Geminicoccus roseus DSM 18922: one gene and its partner. Each later gene encodes a partner of the first gene's protein in a complex. Links are inferred from orthologs where the notes say so. Each region holds a gene or a part of one and is shown on either strand. Other genes may lie near its edges.

Evidence for each region. The genes of interacting proteins can lie anywhere in the genome.
Region 2: the proteins of accD (region 1) and accB are in contact, whole or in part, in a solved structure (PDB 8UXZ), measured with the Escherichia coli proteins. The link is inferred for Geminicoccus roseus DSM 18922 from one-to-one orthologs.

What each region holds. Positions count from the first base shown.
Region 1 is NZ_KE386572.1:4,443,803-4,451,472, reverse strand. Bases 4,671-7,670 are described here. They hold accD (acetyl-CoA carboxylase, carboxyltransferase subunit beta), read left to right. Parts: upstream 4,671-5,690; coding sequence 5,691-6,650; downstream 6,651-7,670. Other genes in these bases: GEMRO_RS0121985 (bifunctional folylpolyglutamate synthase/dihydrofolate synthase), read left to right, coding at 6,631-7,670; trpA (tryptophan synthase subunit alpha), read left to right, coding at 4,867-5,694; trpB (tryptophan synthase subunit beta), read left to right, coding at 4,671-4,870. In the rest of the region: GEMRO_RS31165 (multidrug effflux MFS transporter), read right to left, coding at 1-121; ihfB (integration host factor subunit beta), read left to right, coding at 496-783; GEMRO_RS0122020 (LapA family protein), read left to right, coding at 865-1,215; lhpI (bifunctional Delta(1)-pyrroline-2-carboxylate/Delta(1)-piperideine-2-carboxylate reductase), read left to right, coding at 1,217-2,179; pyrF (orotidine-5'-phosphate decarboxylase), read left to right, coding at 2,317-3,015; GEMRO_RS0122005 (phosphoribosylanthranilate isomerase), read left to right, coding at 3,012-3,665; more of trpB, read left to right, coding at 3,662-4,670.
Region 2 is NZ_KE386572.1:2,765,229-2,770,441, reverse strand. Bases 1-2,878 are described here. They hold accB (acetyl-CoA carboxylase biotin carboxyl carrier protein), read left to right. Parts: upstream 1-1,141; coding sequence 1,142-1,615; downstream 1,616-2,878. Other genes in these bases: accC (acetyl-CoA carboxylase biotin carboxylase subunit), read left to right, coding at 1,621-2,878; aroQ (type II 3-dehydroquinate dehydratase), read left to right, coding at 681-1,142; GEMRO_RS0113970 (MDR family oxidoreductase), read left to right, coding at 1-482. In the rest of the region: more of accC, read left to right, coding at 2,879-2,976; aat (leucyl/phenylalanyl-tRNA--protein transferase), read left to right, coding at 2,976-3,689; GEMRO_RS29630 (DUF2155 domain-containing protein), read right to left, coding at 3,614-4,033; outer membrane lipid asymmetry maintenance protein MlaD, read right to left, coding at 4,042-4,560; signal recognition particle-docking protein FtsY, read right to left, coding at 4,641-5,213. UniProt on the Escherichia coli protein: This protein is a component of the acetyl coenzyme A carboxylase complex; first, biotin carboxylase catalyzes the carboxylation of the carrier protein and then the transcarboxylase transfers the carboxyl group to form malonyl-CoA.

The DNA.
Region 1 (7,670 bases):
GGTCGCTGCGGAAATCGCTGGCGATCACCCCGAACGCCGGCAGATAGGCATCCACTGCGAATGGTCCGACCGCGATCAGGAGGCCGAGGATCACGGCGTGGCGGAGCATGGTCGCGTTCATGACTAATGGGATCCGGTGAATATTCTGCCGCCGATGACCAGCGAGCGAGGCACACGGATCGTCGACAAATCCGTGACCGACGCGCGACGCCGTCTTCCGGCTACGGGCAGGAGGCACAACCGCGCCATTCTCCATTAGGAGCCTGTTCTAGGCAAGCGGCACTGCCGCCGCATCCGGACAGGCCGGCCGCTTGTTGGTCCAGTTCGCCCAGGTGCCGCACGCCGCCTGTGTCAGCCGCGGTGGAGCTGACGCAGGTGTTCGATCCTTTCTCCTTATGCTTCAACGGGTTGCCTTGTGCTTTCGCTTGACGTGCCCGGCACCTGGGCCGACAAGACGCCGGAAAGCTTGGCAGTCCGAGGAAAGCGATAGCCGGCATGACCCGCTCCGACCTCATCCGCCGCATCGCCGAGGCGAACCCCCATCTCTACCTGCGCGATGTCGAGAAGATCGTCGCGACGGTGTTCGAGGAACTGACCAAGGCGCTGGAGCGGGGCGATCGCGTCGAGCTGCGCGGCTTTGGCGCATTCTCGATCCGCGGCCGCTCGGCGCGCACCGGCCGCAATCCGCGCACCGGGGCCGAGGTGGATGTCCCGGACAAGCGAGTGCCCTATTTCAAGACCGGCAAGGAGCTGCGCGAGCGCCTGAACGTCGGCGACGAGTGACGCCCGCTCCTCTCCGGCCGGGGCTGCTGTCCAGGGCACGCTCCGTCTGATATGCACCGACCTCAACCTTGCGAGGCGTCGATGGTAAAGTTCCTCCGTACGATCCTGGGGCTGATCGGGCTCCTGGTGATCGTCCTGTTCGCGATCGGCAACCGCGAGCCGATCGAGATCTCGCTCTGGCCGACGCCGTTCATGATCGACCTGCCGGTCTATGGGGTGTTCCTGGTGGCCATGATCCTGGGCGTGATCCTGGGCGGCATCGCCTCCTGGCTGGGCGGCCACCAGAAGCGCGCCGAGGCGTCGCGCAGCCGGCGCAAGCTGGCGCTGATGGAGGAACAGGAGGCGAAGCGCCGGCGCGACGAGGAAGCCTCGGCCGCGGCCCTGGCCGCCAAGAACGTCACGCCGACGCGCGCGCTGGCGACGGCCCGCTGAGGTGAGCCAGCCTGCCTTTTTCGGGCCCGCCGAGATCGAGGCCGCGCTGCCCTGGCCGCGCATGGTCGAGGCGCTGCGGGAAGGCTTCGCCGCCGGCGCCGAGGCTCCGGTGCGGCACCACCACGCGGTGCCGCGACCGGGCATGGACCGGCCGGCCGATCTCCTGATCATGCCGGCCTGGCGGCCGGGCTCCTCGACCGGGATCAAGATCGTCCATGTGGCGCCAGGCCACGAGGCCAAGGGGATCCCGTCGATCCAGGGTCTCTATATCCTGTTCGACGGCCCCACGGGGACGCCGCGCGCGGTCCTGGACGGTGCGGCGCTCACCCTGCGGCGCACGGCCGGCGCCTCGGCGCTCGCCGCCTCGTTCCTGGCCCGCGACGATGTCGCCACGCATCTGGTGGTGGGGGCGGGCGCGCTCTGCCCGAACTTCGTCCATGCCCACCGGGCGGTCCGGCCATCCCTGACGAAGACGCTGATCTGGAACCGCCGGCCGGAGAAGGCGGCAGGCGTCGCCCAGCGCCTGCAGGAGCAGGGGCTCGATGCGGAAGCGGTGGCGGACCTCCCCGCTGCGGTCCGGCGGGCGGATCTCATCTCTGCGGCCACCAACTCCACCGCGCCGCTGATCCGGGGGGCGGATGTCCGCCCCGGTACCCATGTCGACCTGGTGGGCGCCTATACCCGCGCGATGCGAGAGAGCGACGACGCGCTGGTCGGCCTAGCGTCGGTGTACGTGGACACCCGCGAGGGGGCGCTCGCCGAGGCGGGCGACCTCCTCCAGGCAATCGACGCCGGCGCCTTTGCGCCGGAGGATATCCGGGGCGACCTGCGGGAGCTGGTTCTCGGGAAAGCCCAGGGACGGCGGTCGGTGGACGAGGTGACCCTGTTCAAGTCGGTCGGCGCCGCGCTGGAGGATCTGGTCGCGGCGGAGGCGGTGGTCGGGGCGCGGCTGCCCAAGGACTGACCGCGTCCGAGTTGAACCGGCGGCAGGAACCACCACTCTATCACTGCCACCGGACTGCCGGTGGCGCATCGCGTTGACGCCTCTGCGACGCTCTGCCAAGCAACGCAGCGGCTTGGACCCTGGACCGGAAGCACCGCTTGTTCACCTCCCCGATCTTCTGCGCCATCGACCGTCCCGATCCGTCCGGGGCGCTGGACCTCGCGCGATCGCTGGAGGGCGCCGTGGGCGGCGTGAAGCTGGGGCTGGAGTATTTCTGTGCTGCAGGCCCGGAGGGGGTGCGTGCCGTAGCCAGCGAAGGGCTGCCGGTCTTCCTGGACCTGAAGCTGCACGACATTCCCAACACGGTGGCCGGCGCCGTCCGCTCCGCCCTGGTTGCGGAGCCGGCGATGCTGACGCTGCATGCCTCGGGCGGCAGCGCCATGCTGCGGGCGGCGGTGGAGGCGAAGCGTCAGGCCGGATCCTCCAGCTGGCTCCTGGCGGTGACCGTGCTCACCAGCCTGGACGACACTGACCTTGGTGCCATGGGTATCGCCGGCGATACCGGAGCGCAGGTCGAGCGGCTGGCCCGGCTCGCGGTCGAGGCCGGTGTGGACGGGCTGGTATGCTCCCCGCACGAGATCGCCAGGCTGCGCCGGGTGGTGCCGGCAGGGATCAAGCTGGTGGTGCCGGGGATCCGTCCCCCCGGGTCCGCCGGGGACGACCAGAAGCGGGTGATGAGCCCCGCCGAAGCGCTGGCCGCCGGGGCGGACGTGCTGGTGGTGGGACGGCCGATCACCGGCGCCGCCGATCCGGCCTCCGCCGCCCGGGCCCTGCTGCAGGGCGCTGCCGGGTCATGACCCTGGTCAAGATCTGCGGCCTGACGGAGCCGGCACGGATCGAACAGGCCTGCGCTGCGGGCGCCGACTATGTCGGCTTCGTGTTCTTTCCCGCTTCCCGGCGCTACGTGACGCCGGAACAGGCCGGGGTCCTGGCCGGCCATGTCTCCGGCACCGTGGAGAGCGTCGGGCTGTTCGTCAATCCGGACGACCGGATCATCGAGACGACCTTGCTGTCGGTGCCGCTGGATGTGATCCAACTGCATGGCGAAGAAAGTCCGGAGCGGGTCGCCGAGATCGGCCTGCGCTTCGGGGTGCGCACGCTCAAGGCCCTGCCGGTGGCGGTGCCCGAGGACCTGCAGGCCGTGGCGGCCTATGCCGACACCGCCGACATGATCCTGTTCGATGCGAAGCCCGTACCTGGGGCGGTGCTGCCGGGCGGCAACGGCTTGCCGTTCGACTGGCGCCTGCTCGAGCAGGTCGAGATCGATTGTCCGTGGCTTCTTGCTGGCGGCCTGACGGTGGACAATCTGTCGACTGCGCTGGCCGTGACCGGCGCGCCGGGCGTGGACGTCAGTTCGGGCGTGGAGACATCTCCTGGCGTGAAGGATCCGGCCAAGCTCGCCGCGTTCATCGCCATGGCCAAGAGTTTTGGGAGGAACGACGGATGAGCCAGCGCAATTCTCTGCGCAACATGCCGGACGAGAACGGGCATTACGGCATTTTCGGCGGCCGGTTCGTTGCCGAGACGCTGATGCCGCTGATCCTTGAGCTGGAAAGCGCCTACGAGGCCGCCAAGAAGGACGAGGGCTTCTGGAAGGAACTGGACGGCTGGTTCAAGGACTATGTCGGCCGCCCCTCGCCGCTCTACTTCGCCGAGCGCCTGACCGAGCATTTCGGCGGGGCCAAGATCTACTTCAAGCGCGAGGAGCTGAACCACACCGGCTCCCACAAGATCAACAACACCGTCGCCCAGGTCCTGCTCGCCAAGCGCATGGGCAAGACCCGGATCATCGCCGAGACCGGGGCCGGCCAGCACGGCGTCGCTACTGCCACGGTGGCGTCGCGGCTGGGCCTGCCCTGCATCGTCTACATGGGTGCGAAGGACATCGAGCGGCAGCAGCCGAACGTGTTCCGGATGCGCCTGCTGGGCGCCGAGGTCCGGCCGGTGACGTCCGGCTCGCACACGCTGAAGGACGCCATGAATGAGGCCCTGCGCGACTGGGTCTCCAACGTCCACGACACCTTCTACGTGATCGGCTCGGTGGCGGGTCCCCACCCCTATCCGGCGATGGTGCGCGACTTCCAGTCGGTGATAGGGCGCGAAACCAAGCAGCAGATCCTGGAAAAGGAGGGCCGGCTTCCGGACGTGCTGATTGCGGCGGTGGGCGGCGGCTCCAACGCGATGGGCCTGTTCCATCCGTTCCTGGACGACGATGTCCGCCTGATCGCGGTGGAAGCGGCCGGCGACGGGATCGAGACCGGCCGCCATGCCGCGGCGATGGCGGCGGGAACGCCCGGCGTGCTGCACGGCTCGCGCTCCTACCTCCTCCAGGACGAGGACGGCCAGGTGGTGGAGCCGCACTCGATCTCCGCTGGCCTGGACTATCCCGGCGTCGGGCCCGAGCATTCCTGGCTCAAGGAGCAAGGCCGTCTGGAGATCGCACCGGCCACCGACGCGGAGACCCTCGAGGCCTTCCAGCTCTGCGGCAGGATCGAGGGCATCCTGCCGGCGCTGGAATGCGCCCATGCCCTGGCGCACATCGCCAAGATCGCGCCGACCATGGACAAGGACCAGGTCATCGTCCTCAACCTGTCCGGCCGCGGGGACAAGGACATCTTCACGGTAGCCGAGCATCTTGGAGTGAAGCTGTGAGCGATCGGATCCGCGAGCGCTTCGCTGCGCTCGCCGCCGAGGGCCGTGCCGGCCTCGTCACCTATCTGTGTGCCGGGGACCCGGACCCGGAGACCTCGCTGGCGCTGATCCGCGGCCTGCCCGGCTGCGGCGTCGACCTGATCGAGATCGGCATGCCGTTCTCCGACCCGATGGCCGACGGCCCTGCAATCCAGGCCGGCAACCTGCGCGCCATCGCGGGCGGCATGAAGCTGGCGAAGGTCCTGGACCTCGTCCGCCGCTTCCGCGAGGAGGACCAAGCCACCCCGGTCATCCTGATGGGCTACTACAACCCGGTCCACCAGATGGGGAAGGAGCGCTTCATCCAAAGCGCCGTCGAGGCCGGCGTGGACGGGCTGATCATGGTCGACCTGCCGCCGGAGGAGGACGAGGAGTTCTGCCTGCCGGCCAAGGCGGCAGGCCTGGACTTCATCCGGCTGGCGACACCCACCACCGATGCGAAGCGGCTGCCGGTGGTGCTGAACAACGCCTCGGGCTTCATCTACTACGTGTCGATCACCGGCATCACCGGCTCGGCGGCGCCGGTGGCCGACCAGGTCGGCGAGGCGGTCCGGCGGATCAAGTCGTCGACCACCCTGCCGGTGGCGGTGGGCTTCGGCATCCGCACGCCCGAGCAGGCCGCGGCCATCGCGCGCCATGCGGATGCGGCGGTGGTGGGATCGGCGCTGGTCGACCTGGTTGCATCAAACCTGGACGAGGCAGGGAAGGCCAGGCCGGGCCTGGTCGAGACGGTCCATTCCCTGGTCCGCGACCTGGCCGCGGGCGTGCGCGGAGCACGGGCATGAGCAACTGGCTGACCGACTATGTCCGCCCGAAGATCCGGGCGCTGGTGAGCCGCAACCCGGACCTGCCGGACGATCTCTGGCGGCAGTGCACGTCCTGCGAGCGGATGATCTTCCACCGCGACTTCGAGCAGGCCCAGCGGGTCTGTCCGCATTGCGGCCACCACATGCGGGTCGATCCGTCGTTCCGCTTCGAGACCCTGTTCGACGCGGACAGCTGGCAGCGCATCGAGCTGCCCAAGGTCGCCGCCGATCCGCTGAAGTTCCGCGATCAGAAGAAGTACGCGGACCGGCTGAAGGAGGCCCAGACCAAGACCACCCGGCAGGACGCGCTCGAGGCGGCCCACGGCAAGATCGACGGCATGCCGGCAGTGATCGCGGTGATGAACTTCGCCTTCATGGGCGGGTCGATGGGCACCGCCGTGGGCGAGGCGTTTCTGGCCGCGGCCAAGCTCGCGGTGCTGCAGGAAGCGGCCTTCATCGTCTTCACCAGCTCCGGCGGGGCCCGGATGCAGGAAGGCGCGCTGTCGCTGATGCAGATGGCGCGCACCACCGTCGCGGTGGAGATGGTGAAGGACAAGCGGCTGCCCTACATCGTGGTGCTGACCGACCCCACCACTGGTGGCGTCACCGCCAGCTTCGCGATGCTGGGCGACGTGCAGATCGCCGAGCCGGGTGCGATGATCGGCTTTGCCGGCGCGCGGGTGATCGAGCAGACCATCCGCGAGAAGCTGCCCGAGGGGTTCCAGCGCGCCGAGTATCTGCGCGACCACGGCATCGTCGACATGGTGGTGCACCGGTTCGACCTGCGCCCGACCCTGGTCCGGATCCTCGACCTGCTGTTGCGCAAGCGGCGCGAGTTGAAGGCCGAGCCGGCCGCCGAGCCCGTTGTTCCCGCCACCGTCGGCGAAGCGCCCACCCTGGAACTGGTCAAGGCGAGTGAGCAGCCCGTCGAGTGACGAGATCCTGGCGCGGCTGATCGACCTTCATCCCAAGAAGATCGACCTCTCCCTGGCCCGGATGGAGCAGATCCTGGCGGAGCTGGGCCATCCGGAGCGGAAGGTGCCGCCGGTGATCCACCTCGCCGGGACCAACGGCAAGGGCTCCACCGGCGCCTGCATTGCCGCAGCGCTCGCAGCCCAGGGTCAGCGCGTCCACCGCTACATCTCGCCCCATCTGGTCCGCTTCAACGAGCGGATCATGCTGGACAACCGGCCGATCGACGAGGCGCGCCTCACCGAGCTGCTGGAGGAGGTCGAGCGGATCAATGCCGGCCGGCCGATCACCTTCTTCGAGATCACCACGGCCATGGCGTTCCTGGCCTTCGCGCGCTTTCCGGGCGATGCCCTGGTCCTGGAGGTCGGCATGGGCGGGCGGCTGGACGCCACCAACGTGGTGGACCGCCCGGCTGTCTCGATCATCACCCCGGTATTCCTGGACCACGAGACCTATCTGGGCGGGACGATCGACCTGATCGCCACCGAGAAGGCCGGGATCCTGAAGCCGGGGGTGCCGTGCGTGGTGGCGCCGCAGGACCCGGAGGGGCTTCGGGCGATCGAGCGGCGCGCGGCGATGCTGGACACGCCGCTGCTGGTCCATGGCCGCGACTGGTGGTTCGAGCAGCACCCCGAGGCGCTGATCGTCGAGGATAACGGCGAGCGGCTGGAACTGCCGCGCCCTGCCCTGGACGGCCCGCACCAGTATGCCAACGCCGCCACCGCGGTGGTGGCGCTCCGGCGTCTTCCGCCGAAGCTCTGCCCGGGGCCGGCAGCCCTGGCCGCGGGCGTCTCCCGGGCCAGCTGGCCCGGACGCTGGCAGCGGCTGTGGTCCGGGCCGATGACCGACCTGCTTCCGCCGGGCTGGGAACTGCGGCTGGATGGCGGCCATAATCCCGCGGCGGCGCTGGCACTGGCGGCGACGCTGGACATGCTCCCGCCCAGGCCGCTGCACCTGGTGGTCGGCATGCTCAACACCAAGGA
Region 2 (5,213 bases), 1.7 Mb from region 1 along the record:
CCAAGGCCGGCTTCAAGGTGGTGGCCTCCACCGGCAAGACCGCCGAGGCCGACTGGCTGCGCGGCCTGGGTGCCGCCGAGGTGATCGACCGCACCCCGTTCGTCCCGGGTGCGAAGGGCCCGCTCGACAAGACCCGCTTTGCCGGCGCGATCGACACGGTCGGCGGCGCGGTCCTGGCCGGCCTGCTGAAGACCATGGCGCCGGGCGCCGCCGTCGCCGCGGTCGGCAATGCCGGCGGCGTCGAATTGTCCACCACGGTATTCCCGTTCATCCTGCGCGGCGTGCGGCTGTGCGGGGTGGATTCGGTGCAGGTGCCCTTCGAACCGCGTCTGGCCGCTTGGCAGCGGCTCGCCCGCGACCTGGAGCCGGGCGTGCTGGACCGGGTGGCGCAGGTGATCGGCCTGTCCGAGGTCCCGGCGGCGGCTGCCGCCTTCCTGGAAGGCAAGGTCAAGGGCCGGATCGTGGTCGACACCCACCGCTGAGCCCGAAGGGAACGGGCGCGGGCCAGAGGCCGGCCGCTAAATCGGCCGCCATGCACGCGCGCCCTTTCCCCTGGCCGCCCCGCGTGCTACCTCCCCTCGCCGCGGACCAACGTCTTGACGGTGGCCCTTGCCGTTTTAGGCGGAGCACCGTGCGAAACGGTGGCCGACAGCGATCAATAACCGCGATCGATCCCGACCTTGCCCACCATCCTGGTCCTCAACGGACCGAACCTGAACATGCTCGGCCTGCGCCAGCCCGAGATCTATGGCCGCACCACCCTGGCGGACGTCCGGGCGATGGTCGAGCAGGAGGCGGCCGATCTCGGCGTGACCGCCGATTTCCGCCAGAGCAACCATGAGGGCGTGCTGATCGACTGGATCCACGAGGCCCGCACCAAGGCGGACGTCATCGTGATCAATCCGGGCGGGCTCACCCACACCTCGGTGGCGCTGATGGATGCTTTGTCCGCCGCCGAGAAGCCGGTGATCGAGCTGCACGTCTCCAACGTGCACCGCCGGGAAGACTTCCGGCACCACTCCTACGTGTCGCTGGTCGCCACCGGCGTGATCTGCGGGCTCGGGCCCTACGGCTACGTCCTGGCCCTGCGCGCCGCCCACCACCTCATCTCCCCTTCCCCCGCTGCCGCTCGAGACGAATGATGGCCAAGCTCGACGTCGAAACCAACTTCATCGAGAAGCTGGCGGAACTCCTCCAGCGCACCGGCCTCACCGAGATCGAGATCAACCAGGGCACCACCCGGATCCGGGTCGCGCGCCAGATCCAGATGGCGCCGCTCGACGTGACCGCCCCGGTCTACATGCAGCCCCATGCCGCCCAGCCCGCCCCGGCGGCGGCCGCGGCCCCGGCCGCCGCGCCGGCCGGTCCCGACACCTCGCACCCGGGCATGGTGAAGTCGCCCATGGTGGGCACGGTGTACCTGGCGCCGGAGCCGGGCGCCGCCCCCTATGCCGCGGTCGGCTCCGAGGTGAAGGAGGGCCAGACCCTTCTGATCATCGAGGCGATGAAGGTGATGAACGCGATCCGGGCGCCGAAAGCCGGCCGGGTCGCGCGGGTGTTCGTCGAGAACGCGGCGCCCGTCGAATTCGGCGAACCACTCCTCATCCTGGAGTGAGCGGCTTGTTCAAGAAGATCCTGATCGCCAACCGCGGCGAGATAGCACTCCGGGTGCTGCGCGCCTGCCGCGAGATGGGCATCCAGACCGTGGCGGTGCACTCCACCGCCGACGCGTCCGCCATGCATGTCCGCTTCGCCGACGAGAGCGTGTGCATCGGCCCGCCCCAGGTCGGCGAGAGCTACCTGAACAAGCTCTCGATCCTGGCGGCTGCCGAGATCACCGGGGCGGAGGCGATCCATCCGGGCTACGGCTTCCTCTCCGAGAACGCCGATTTCTGCCAGATGGTTGAGGAGCACGGCTTCGCCTTCATCGGGCCGACCCCGGACCATATCCGGCTGATGGGCGACAAGATCGTCGCCAAGGACACCGCCAAGAAGCTGGGCATCCCCTGCGTGCCGGGGACCGATGGCCCGGTGGCCAGCGACGAGGAAGCGCTCGCGGCCGCCGAGGAGATCGGCTGGCCGGTGCTGATCAAGGCGGTGTCGGGCGGCGGCGGGCGCGGGATGACCGTGGTCCATGACCGCTCCCAGCTCCTGGACGCGCTGCGCATGGCGCGCGGCGAGGCCAAGGCCGGGTTCGGCGACGACCGGGTCTATATCGAAAAGTTCCTGGCGGCGCCCCGCCATATCGAGGTCCAGGTCTTGTGCGACACGCACGGCCAGGTCCTGCACTTAGGCGAGCGCGACTGCTCGCTGCAGCGCCGCCACCAGAAGGTGGTGGAGGAGGCGCCCTCCCCGGTCCTGGATGCGGGCGACCGCGAGAAGCTCGGCCTGCTGGTCGCCAAGGCGATGGAGAAGTTCGGCTACCGGGGCGTCGGCACGCTGGAATTCCTCTACGAGAACGGCCAGTTCTATTTCATCGAGATGAACACCCGCCTGCAGGTGGAGCATCCGGTGACCGAGCTCATCACCGACACCGACCTCGTCCGCGAGCAGATCCGGGTGGCCGCCGGCGAGAAGCTGGCCTTCTCCCAGTCGGACGTGCGCTTCCGTGGCCATGCGATCGAGTGCCGGATCACCGCGGAGAACCCCAAGACCCTGGCGCCGTCGCCGGGGCGGGTCACCGGCTATCACGCCCCGGGCGGGCCGGGCGTGCGGATGGATTCGGCCCTCTACGCCGGCTACACCGTGCCGCCCTACTATGACAGCCTGATCGGCAAGCTGATCGTCCACGACGTCGACCGGCCGACCTGCCTGCGCCGGCTGGAGCGGGCGCTGGCGGAATGCGTGGTGGAAGGCGTCGACACCAACCTGCCGCTCCTGCGCACGGTGATCGGCACCAGCGCGTTCAGGAACGGCCAGTACGACACCGGCTGGCTCGGCAAGTTCATCGCCGACTGGGAGCCGCCGGTAGTGTGATGCGCGACCCGGCCGCGATCGACGAGGACGAGGACGCCCGGACGATCACGCCGGAGATCCTGCTGACCGCCTATCGCCTGGGCGTGTTTCCGATGGCCGAGGCGCATGACGACCCGACCATCCACTGGATCAATCCCAAGCATCGCGGGATCATCCCGCTGGACCGCTTCCACGTGCCGCGCAGCCTGGCCAAGACCTTCCGGTCGGGCCGGTTCGCGCTGACCGCGGATGAGGCCTTCGACCGGGTGATCCGGGCCTGCGCGGAGGCCACCGAGATCCGGCCCAGCACCTGGCTGAACCCGCAGCTCATCGAGCTCTATGGCGCCCTGCACCGCCGGGGCCATGCGCACAGCGTGGAGACCTGGCAGGACGGCAGGCTGGTCGGCGGGCTGTACGGCGTCTCGATCGGCGGCGCCTTCTTCGGCGAGAGCATGTTCAGCCGGGCGACCGACGCCTCCAAGGTCGCCCTGGTGGAACTGGTGCGCCGGCTGCGCGCCGGCGGCTACGTGCTGCTGGACACCCAGTTCGTCACCAGCCACCTGACCCGCTTCGGCGCGATCGAGATCCCCCAGGCGGAGTACCAGCGGCGCCTGCACCATGCGATGATGCTGAACGCCGTGTTCCCCAAGGACGGGGTTCAGCCGGGCGGCACCACGCTCGCCGGGGGATCGGGCAGGAGCGGGTCGATGCAGCCGGTCAGCCACACGTCGTAGACCGGGTGCTCCAGGGCGTGGAGCGAGGGGCTGGAGGCATAGACCCAGCCGGAGAAGATCCGCTCCTCGCGGTCCTGGTCGAGATCGTCGATCTCCAGAAACGCGGCGGCTTCCGGGGTCTCGGTCGGCGGCGAGGTGAAGCAGGCCTTCAGCGTGATCAGCAGGGTGCCGAACCGGACCGGCTGGTCCAGGGTCACCTCGATCCGCACCACCCGCGCCGTGACCTTGTCCAGGCCCTGCATCTCCGCCTTGTTGTTCGGCACGGTCGGCCCCGCCGCCAGGGCTGGGCCGGCGCTCAAGGCGGACGACAGCAGGACGGCGGCGCCCAGCCGCCGCAGAACCATCGAAGCGATCATGGGCTGGAGAAGATGTCGTCGGCGGCTCCCGCGTCGCCGCCAGATGCCGCGCCGCCCGATCCGCCGCTCTCGCTGCCGCCCTGGCTGAAGATGTAGCGACCGATCAGGTCCTCGATGCTGACCGAGGACTGGGTCAGGGTGATGGCCCCGCCCGGCTCCAGGTTGCGGTCGTCGCCACCGGGGATGATCGAGAGGTACTTGCCGCCGATCAGGCTGGAGCTGGCGACCGAGGCCGAACTGTCGGTCGGCAGCTCGATGCCGTTCTGCACCGAGAAGCGGACCGACGCCCGGAAGGTCTGCGGGTCCAGGCTCTTCGCGGTGACGGTGCCGACCTTCACCCCGCTGATCCGTACGTCGCCGCCGACATCGATCCCGTCGGCGCGGTCGAACTGCGCCACCAGCTCATAGCCGTTCGGACCGCCGATGTTGCTGCGCCCATACGCCCAGAACAGGAAGCCGGCCGCCACCAGCAGCACCAGGGCCCCGAGTATGGTCTCGACGATGCTGCGGGCCATGCCATTCCTCTCCGACGTCGTCGCGCTCGATCCATGCGGTCAGGTAGCGCCTGACGGCCAAACCCTCAACCTCGGGCGTCTCAGGCCTGCCCGGTCTTCTCGTCCAGCCCGAGCAGGGCCCGGGCAAATGCTTCGGCCTCGAACGGCTTCAGGTCCTCGATCGCCTCGCCCACGCCCAAGGCATGGATCGGCAGGTGGAACCGCTCGGCCAGCGACACGACCACGCCGCCCTTGGCGGTGCCGTCCAGCTTGGTCACCACCAGGCCGGTCACGTCCACGATCTCCTTGAAGACCTCGAGCTGCCGGTGCGCGTTCTGCCCGGTCGTGCCGTCCAGCACCAGCACGGTGTCGTGCGGGGCGTCGGGATCGACCTTCTTGATCACCCGGATGATCTTCTTCAGCTCGTCCATGAGGGCCGCCTTGTTGTGCAGCCGCCCGGCCGTGTCGATCATCAGGATGTCGGCGCCCTGCGCCTTGGCCTTCTCCAGCGCGGAAAAGGCCAGCGCCGCGGGATCCGATCCCTGCGTCGCCGCCAGCACCGGCACGCCGTTGCGCTCGCCCCAGACCTGGAGCTGCTCCACCGCGGCCGCCCGGAAGGTGTCGCAGGCGGCCAGCACCACCTTCAGCCCGGCATCGGTCGCCATCTTGGCGAG